2 regions of the Janthinobacterium sp. genome follow, and region 1 is predicted to be linked to the other one. Evidence: predicted binding sites of a transcription regulator. Region 1 holds the regulator's gene; the other holds the start of a gene.

Region 1 (4,413 bases):
GGCCAGCAGGCCCAGGCCAGCGCCGCCAGCGCGGCACCCGTAATCAGGACGTGGCGGGTGCGCATCGGCCGTGGCTTAGCCGCCAGCCTGTTTCGGCTTGTGTCCCAGCTTGACGAGCGCCGCCATGATGGCCGCCACATGGTCGCCCTGCACTTCGATCACGCCATCCTTGACGGTGCCGCCCGAGCCGCACTGGGTGCGCAGCTGCTTGCCCAGCAGCGCCAGCGCGATGGCGTCCAGCGGCAGCCCCTTGACCACGGTGACGCTCTTGCCACCCCGGCCCTTGGTCTGGCGCGACACGCGCACGGCGCCATCGCCTGCGGGGGCCGACCTGGCTGCGGCCTTGCAGGTGCACTGTGCCAGTGGCTGGCGGCACGCGGGGCACATGCGGCCCGTTTCGGTGGAATAGAAGAGGCCGCCCAAGGAGGTGTTTTTCATATTAATGGCATGCGGAAAAAGTACCGGGGTCAGCCCCCCTCGCCCGCCAGCAATGACCTTTGCGTTGGCGGTGTCGGGGGGGGCTGACCCCGGCTGTTCAAATGGTGGTGGCGCTATCTGTTTTCACCATTGGCAGCAAAAAGGCTGGAGGCAGACCCGGCGGGTCTGACCGCGGGCTAGTTTACCACCCCGGTCGGCACTTCCGTCACCGTATCGGGAATGCCCGACAAAATCGTTACCGCCACCCGGCGGTTGCGCGCGCGGCCTTCCGGCGTGTCGTTCGGCGCGACCGGAATATTGTCGGCGTGGCCGACCGCCGTCAGCCGTGAGGCTTCTACGCCGCTGGCGATAAACAGGCGCACCACGGCGCTGGCGCGTGCCGACGACAGCTCCCAGTTCGAGGCAAAGGTCGAGTTGCTGATCGGCTGGATATCGGTATGGCCTTCGACCTGCACATTGTGCGCGTCGCCGCGCAGCAGCACGGCCACCGCGCGCAGCGCCTGGTCCGATTCTTCCGTCAGGCCGGCGGCGCCCGGATCGAACAGCACGCTGGCATTGATTTCGACGCTGACGCCGCGGCTGGTCTGTGTCACGCGCACCTTGCCTTCCTTGACCAGCGGCGCCAGGGTCGAGGTCAGGTCCTGCGCCAGGCGCGTCATGTGTTCGCGTTCGCGGCGGATGGCTTCGGTGCGGCGTTTGACGGCCGGGTTCGGCAAGGGAATCGCCTGCGGCGCTTCCATCTGGATCGGCGGCGCGCCCTTGTCCAGGCTGAAGGCAGTGCCGATGGCGTCGGAAAACACGCGGTACTTGCCTTCGTTCACTTGCGAAATCGCGTACATGACCACAAAAAAAGCAAACAGCAGCGTGATGAAGTCGGCGTAGGAAATCAGCCAGCGGTCCTGGTTGTCCGGCTCTTCGTCATACTTCCTGCGTGCGCGCCGCATCATGGTCAGTGCTCGTGCAGCAGGCTCGATACGCGCTCTTCGATGATGCGCGTATGGTCGCCGGTGGCGATATCGTAGAACACGGCGGCCGTGATTTCATATTGCACCACGCGGCGCGAAACGATGGCCTTCAGTTTGTTGGCCACCGGCAAGAACAGCAGGTTGGCCAGGCCGACGCCATAGATGGTGGAGACAAACGCCACCGCGATGCCGCCACCGAGTTTGCTCGGATCGGTCAGGTTTTCCATCACGTGGATCAGGCCCAGCACGGCGCCGAGGATGCCGATGGTGGGCGAATAGCCGGCCGCCGATTCCCAGATTTTCACGGCCTGGCGTTCGGCCAGTTCATAGGCGGTGATTTCCACGTCGAGCAGCTGGCGCAGCTTGTCGGGCGCGATGCCGTCGACGATCATGCGCAGGCCCTTGGCATTGAAATGGTCGGGCGTGTTTTCCATCAGGCGTTCCAGCGCCAGCGTGCCGTCGCGGCGCGCCGTCAGGCTCCACTGGCTGATGTCGCGTCCCAGCTCGGCACGTGTGTCCGCTGGCGGCAAAAAGACCCAGCGCAGCATTTCAAGTCCGCGCACGAAGGTGCGCAGCCGCGTCTGCAGCAGCACCGCGCCGAAAGTGCCGATCACCACGATGGCAAAGGCGGCCGGCTGCAGCAGCGAGGCCATCTTGCCGCCTTCGAGTGCCTGGCCGACCAGCAGGCCCGCCAGCGCCAGCGCCAGCCCGATTACGCTGGACCAGTCCACGCCTGCTCCCTCAAGTTTGCGCGCAGGCGCGCGACGGCCTGGGTATGGAGCTGCGACACGCGCGACTCCGACACGCCCATCACGGCGCCGATCTCTTTCAGGTTCAGCTCTTCCTCGTAATACAAGCCCATCAGCATTTTCTCGCGTGGCGGCAGCGCGTCGATCGCGTCGATCACGGACTGGCGGAAATCGGTATCGAGCAGCGAACGCAAGGGGTCGCTGTCCTCATCCACGCAATGGCGGTCGAGGAAGCTGTCATTGCCATCGGGATCATGGAAGTCTTCATAGTACACCAGCTGGTGGCCGCCGCCCTCGCCCAGCATTTCCTGGTAGTCGGTCAGCGACACCTTGAGCAGCTTGGCCACTTCCGATTCGGTCGGCGGATGGCCGAGCCGCTGCTGCAGCGTGCTCATCGCTTCTTCGATCTTGCGCATGTTCTGGCGCATGCTGCGCGGCAGCCAGTCGCTGGTGCGCAGTTCGTCCAGCATCGCGCCGCGGATGCGCAGCACGGCATACGTTTCGAACTGCGCGCCATGCGTCTCTTCATAGCGGGTAATCGCGTCGAGCAAGCCGATCATGCCGGCCTGGATCAGGTCGTCGACCTCGACTGAAGGCGGCAGTTTTGCCTTCATGTGATGCGCCAGACGCTTTACCAGCGGAATATGTTCCGTCAGCAAATGATCCTTGTTCGATTTCCCTTTGACCGTGTACATAGGCTACTTGTTATTTTATTTTATGAGGGTGCTGCTGATGGTTCATCAACCCGTGCTTTGCCAGCCCGATCTTCAGGCGCTCAGATGCTGCATGCTCCCTGTCTGGCACAAGCTCGAACCGAGTACCGGCGCCGCCGAACGGGCCATCCGTTCGGCCAGTCCGCGAAACGCCACCGACGCACCCGCCATCGGGAACGCATCGATCACGCTGCGGCCCAGACGCGCCGCGCGGTGCAGGTATTCATCGGCCGGAACCGAACCCATCGACGTCAGTTTCACGGCCAGATAGCGGCTCGCCGCCTGCGCCATATTATCGTACACCACTTTTGCCTCGATTTCGGAGGCGCCGGTGACAAGAATGCCGAATGGACGGCGGCCCAGCTCCTGGTTCAGGCGCTTGATCAGGCAATAGGCGGCCTTGATCGAGGTGGCGCTGGTCGAGACCTGCACCACGATGTCGGCGCTGGCCATCATCGGCACCGGGAAGCATGCGCCGCCCTGCCCCGCCAGATCCATGTCGCCATCGACCAGCACGATGCCGGCCTGGCGCGCCATGACTTCAAACGTCTTGGCCAGGCGGCGCGCTTCGTCGTCGCTGGCGTAGCCGGGACCATCCATCAGGTGATTGCGCGCGCCCAGGGTGGCCACGCCGAAACCTTGCGGCACCTGGTGGATCACCTGGTTCAGGCCGCACTGCTGGCGCGCCACGTCAAGCAGGCTGGCGCCGTGGGCCAGGCCCAGGCGGGCCGCCACGCCGTCGCCGCTGGTGCTGGCGTCGAGCAGCAGCACTTCATTGCCGGCGTGGGCCAGCGACGCACCGAGGTTGACCAGCATGGCGCCCTTGTCGTCCTGCGGCGTGGCCGACAGGAACGTCAGTACGCGCGGCTGCACGCCGGCGAGCATGCGGCGCAGGCCTTCGGCCTGGTCGAAATCGAAGTTAGCCAAGGTGCACCCCGCGCGCTTCATTGTTGCGAGCGGCGGCCTGGGCCATCAGCAGCGGCAATTCGGTATCGGAAAACTGGGTCGCGGCCGAGTCGCGCTTGAGCTTGAAGGCGCGGTCGATCAGGTAGCCGCGGTCGGCCAGGTACAGGTCTTCCGGCACGCGCTGGCCGTTCGAGACATAGAACAGATTGAGCTTCTGGCGGATCACCACGTCGAGCACATTGCCGATCGAGGCCGCTTCATCGAGCTTGGTCATGATGCAGCCGGCCAGGCCGCTGCCCTGGTAGGCCCGCACCACTTCGTTCAGCGTTTCCTGGGTCGCCGTCGAATTGAGGCACAGCAGCCGTTTCACATCCGCGCCGGCGCCCGACAGCATCGCCACCTGTTCGGTCACCATCTGGTCGCGCTGGCTCACGCCGACCGTGTCGATCAGCACCGTATGCTTGTTTTTCAGTTCTTTCAGGGCGATGCGCAGGTCTGCTTCATCCTTGACCGAATGCACCATCACGCCGAGGATCTTGCCGTAGATGCGCAGTTGCTCATGCGCGCCGATACGATAGGCGTCGGTGGTGATCAGCGCCAGTTTTTCCGGACCGTGGCGCATCACGCAGCGCGCGGCCAGCT
Region 2 (4,413 bases), on a different contig from region 1:
ACCTATGGCGGCCCGCATTCGCAGCACGTGGCGCGCCGCTGGGGCAACAACTTCGACCAGTACATGGCGCAGCAGGGTTTTGTCGTGTTCCGCCTCGATAACCGCGGTTCGTCGCGCCGCGAGCGCGCATTCACCGACGCGATCTACCATAACCTGGGCAAGGCCGAAGTGGCCGACCAGCTGGCCGGCATCGCATGGCTGGGCCAGCAGAGTTTTGTCGACGCCAAGCGCATCGGCGTGTTCGGCTGGAGCTATGGCGGTTTCATGAGCCTGCGCCTGCTGTCGGCCGCGTCCGACAAGATCGCCGCCGGCGTGTCGGTGGCGCCCGTGACCGACTGGTCGCTGTACGACACCCACTACACGGAACAGTTCCTCGGCATGCCGAAGGAAAACGTGGAAGGCTACAAGGACAGCACCGTGTTCGCCCATCTCGACGGCCTGAAGTCGCCGCTGCTGCTGGTGCACGGCATGGCGGACGATAACGTGCTGTTCTCGAACAGCACGCGGCTGATCGACGCGCTGGTCAACCGTGGCGTGCAGTTCGACCTGATGACGTATCCGGGCGCCAAGCACGGCATCTCCTCGCGCGCCGGCCAGCGCCATGTGTATGCCAAGATCGCCGCCTTCTTCAAGAAAAACCTGAAAGTGGACGACGCGAAGTAAAAGCGGGATCCACAAATGAAAACCGCCGCCGGTCTTGCGACTGGCGGCGGTTTTTTACTGGGTGCGAGCGATTATGGCTTGCGGGTGACGGTTTCTACCGCATCCTTGACGTCGCCAACTTTCTTCTGCACTTGGCCTTCGACCTGGTTGGCCACGCCTTTGACTTGCTGTTCTTCGCTGCCGACGACTTTGCCAGCTGTTTCCTGGATTTTACCGCCGACTTCTTTCAGTTTACCTTCGACTTGATCTTTGTTCATGATTAACTCCTCAATGTAGTTGGTCCATCTGTTGTCCAGCCCAGGGGCCGGTACTGCGGCTCACACGCTGCTGTTCGAGCTGGCTGCGTGTCGATGAGTTGATACTACGCCTGATGAATCAAAAACTCTGTTCGGTTCCTAACACATGGGAAAATATTGCTATCTCACATTATTCTTCGGACTTTTCTGCCTTGCGCCAGACCGTCGCCAGCCATGGCTGCTGTTCGCGCGGCAGGCCCGGCGGCCGGTAGTAATGGTCGAGCAAGGTAAAGCCGGCAGCCTGCACGTGTTCGCTCCAGGTATCGAGATCGTAATAGCTGCCATAGCGCGCGCCGTTCCAGCCTTCCTGGTTGTGGCCGCGCGGATTCGAGCTGAACAGCACGCCGCCCGGCTTCAGGCAGCCATGCAGTGCGCGCAGCACGCCGGGCAAGGCGCTGCTGGGCACATGGAACAGCACGGCGTTGGCAAATACGCCGTCAAACTGGCCGGGCGGCAAGTCGAGGTCGAGGAAATCCTGTTGCCACACCGTGCAGCCGCTGTAAGCGCGCGCCATCTCGACAAAGCGGGCCGAGCCATCGACGCCGGTGGCACGGTGGCCCCGCTCCGTGAACGCTTTCAGGTCGCGGCCCGGGCCGCAGCCCAGATCGAGTATGTCGAACGGCGCGGTACCGGCGATGGCGGCCAGCAGCGCATCCATGTTCTGGCGCACGTCGTGATCGCGCGTCCCTTCGAAAAACTGTTCGGCACTGGCGTCGTAATGATCGAGGGTGCGGCGGGTGATGGCATGCAAAGAATCGGCATGCAGGGGGTCGTGCGGGGGATTATTCATGGCGCTCCAGTCTGAGAGCCATCATTTTAATGCGCCGCGGTCAAACGCGGCGCCAGCATTCATGCGGGTTTGCGGGCGATTTTCATCTTGTTGAAAACTATTTTCATTTTTCTCAAAAAAACCCTCAAGTTCTGGCTGAGGCCGCCGTTAATCAAGACAAGCGTAAAACCATTTGATAAAACACAGGTGTGCCCATGACTCCCAACGACGTCCTCTCGATGTATGAACAGATTGCCGGCTTGACCAACAATATGGTCGCCGCTGCGCGTTCGAGTGACTGGGACCGTTTGAGCGCACTGGAAAATGAATGCGCCAGCACCGCATCGGCCACCCTGGTGGGCGCCGTGCCTGCCCTGTCGGGTGCGCCACGCATGCGCAAGATTGACCTGCTGAAGCAGATCCTGGCCAATGACCGCGAAATCGGCAATATCACCGAGCCGTGGATGACACAGCTGTCGAAAGTGATGCCGGCGCCGCGCGCACACCGCTAAGCAATTGCATTGACCAGCCGAGCGAGGCGCCTGCGGGCGCTTTTTTTACGCCTGCCGCATCGGCAGCGCAGCAAACCCTGCGCCAGAAACAGGAAAGGCGAGCCCCAGGTAGATCCTGGAGTCGCCTCGCTGCCGGTTGCCTCCGGCGTCCGCCATGCTCAGTTGCATGCCGGACCGCTTCCAGCCTCGGGCGTCCATAAGACGCTACCCTGTTTGACCGCGCCACACTATCGTTGGTGACTGCGCCAGGCCGAGACTGTTGTTTGTTGCAGAACAAGTCCACGGAAATAAGTATAAAACAAACTTTTCAGGATTTGCAATCAAAACGTATCGTGCGCAGCTTTCTTTTTGAATAAGCTTTGCCAAGGTCACTTTAACGGGAAAACGGTTCCGGCTCCGGCTCAGGAGGTGGTCCGGCGGAATCCGCATCTGCCACCGGCTCCGCCACTACCGGCTTGGGCTTGCGGCGAAACGGCTTGCGCAGCAGGACCCAGTATTTCGATGGCGGCCGCGCATCCGCACTCGCCTGCTGCTTGCGCTTGCGCAGGAAATACACGACGGCAGCAGTGAGCAGCAGGAACAGCAGCGTGCCCAGACCGAGCCACAGCAGCCCGTTGCCGCCAGACTTCTTGTCTGCGGCAGCCGCTGCCCTGGCCTTGGCGTGCGGCGGTCCGCTGGCGACGGGCGCCGCGGCGGCAGGTGCGGCCAGGGCTTTCTGCAGGACGGCAACCTTGCCTTCCAGTTCGCCGATTTTGTCATTCAGCGCCACATTCTGGCGATCGAGCGCCACGCACGCTTCGGCCGGCATGCCGGCCGTTTGCGGGGCGCAGGCGGCGACAGGAGCCGGCGCCGGCGCGCGCCGCAGTGGCGATGGCAGCGCCGGACGCGGGGCAACCGGGGCCGGAACCGGCTTTGCGACCGGGCTTGCCACAAACGCGGCAGGTGGACGCACCATGCCTTCTGCGCGGGCGCGCGCCGCCAGGACGGCTGCGTCAGGCGCTTTCGGTGCGGGGACAGGTGCCGCCGCCGGGGCAGCCGCAGGCATGGGTGCCGGTGCCGGCGGCGCGGCAGGTGCCGGTGGCGCCGGCGCCAGCCAGACCGTGGCCAGCCGCACCACGCTGTGGCTGCCGCTGCCGAGCACCAGGTACAGATGCACATGGCCGGCGCTGATCGCCTGCCGGGTGCCGACATGGACAAAGCGCCGCCCGCCCCGTTCGACCTGGCTGATCGCCAGCGTCTGCAGGGCGGCATCCATGCCGATGCCGCCGCCCTGGTAGACGTCGCCAGACGCCAGGCGTACCGGAATGCCCTGCAGCTCGTCGGGCGCCAGCGCCGTCAGCTCGATATCGGCCGACAAGGGCTGGCCAATAAACGACTGCACGCTGATTTCGCCCAGCTCGGCCGCAAACGCGGCCGGCATGGCCAGGCAGGCGCTCACGCACGCGATGGCGGTGTGGCGGAAAAATACGGAACTCGGCATGAAATGATCGCTTTGACGGAACGAAGGGACAGTTGTCTTGTTAACGGCAGGAAATTGGAGAAAATTAGCGGCGTGCACGCTCCCTGTGCGTTTCTGGCGTCTGGAGTACACTCGAATTCACCATAACCGATGAAAGGGATGTCATGAGCAGCAGAATTGAACGCGACAGTTTCGGCCCGATCGACGTACCAGCCGATCAACTGTGGGGAGCGCAAACACAGCGCTCGCTCGAGCACTTCCATATTTCCACGGAAAAGATGCCGCCCGAACTGATCGCCGCGCTGGCCACCGTCAAGCGCGCGGCCGCCCATGTCAACCTGGAACTGGGATTGCTGAGTGGCGAAAAAGCCGTCGGCATCACGCAGGCAGCCGACGAAGTGCTGGCTGGCAAGCATGCGAGCGAGTTTCCGCTGGCCGTCTGGCAGACGGGCTCTGGCACCCAAAGCAATATGAACATGAACGAAGTGCTGGCCAACCGGGGTTCCGAACTGATGGGCGGCCTGCGCGGCGCCGAGCGCCTGCTGCATCCGAACGACGACGTCAACCTGGGCCAGTCCTCGAACGATATCTTCCCGACCGCCATCCACGTGGCCGCCGCGCTGGCCGTGGCCAATACCGTGCTGCCGCCGCTGCGCCAGCTGCGCGCCACGCTGGAGGCGAAGTCCGCCGCGTTTGCCGATATCGTCAAGATCG

Evidence for each region. The regulator FliA, encoded in region 1, starts transcription of late flagellar genes. The targets are predictions, from matches to a motif close to CTAAAGTTTNNNNNNNNNNNGCCGNTA.
Region 2: RTQ46_RS04235 (flagellar protein FliT) is a predicted target of FliA. The motif match lies at 1,873-1,899, and genes of this name have one in related genera.

Annotation. Positions count from the first base shown of each region.
Region 1 covers NZ_DAMAGB010000031.1:65,136-69,548, forward strand. The annotation lists gene RTQ46_RS17180 (hypothetical protein) at 1-65, opposite strand, end outside; gene RTQ46_RS17185 (translation initiation factor Sui1) at 76-438, opposite strand; gene motD (flagellar motor protein MotD) at 615-1,382, opposite strand; gene RTQ46_RS17195 (flagellar motor protein) at 1,388-2,134, opposite strand; gene RTQ46_RS17200 (RNA polymerase sigma factor FliA) at 2,116-2,847, opposite strand; gene RTQ46_RS17205 (antiactivator of flagellar biosynthesis FleN protein) at 2,920-3,792, opposite strand; gene flhF (flagellar biosynthesis protein FlhF) at 3,785-4,413, opposite strand, start outside.
Region 2 covers NZ_DAMAGB010000004.1:14,582-18,994, forward strand. The annotation lists gene RTQ46_RS04220 (S9 family peptidase) at 1-663, shown strand, start outside; gene RTQ46_RS04225 (CsbD family protein) at 735-920, opposite strand; gene RTQ46_RS04230 (class I SAM-dependent methyltransferase) at 1,090-1,749, opposite strand; gene RTQ46_RS04235 (flagellar protein FliT) at 1,944-2,240, shown strand; gene RTQ46_RS04240 (hypothetical protein) at 2,614-3,720, opposite strand; gene fumC (class II fumarate hydratase) at 3,864-4,413, shown strand, end outside.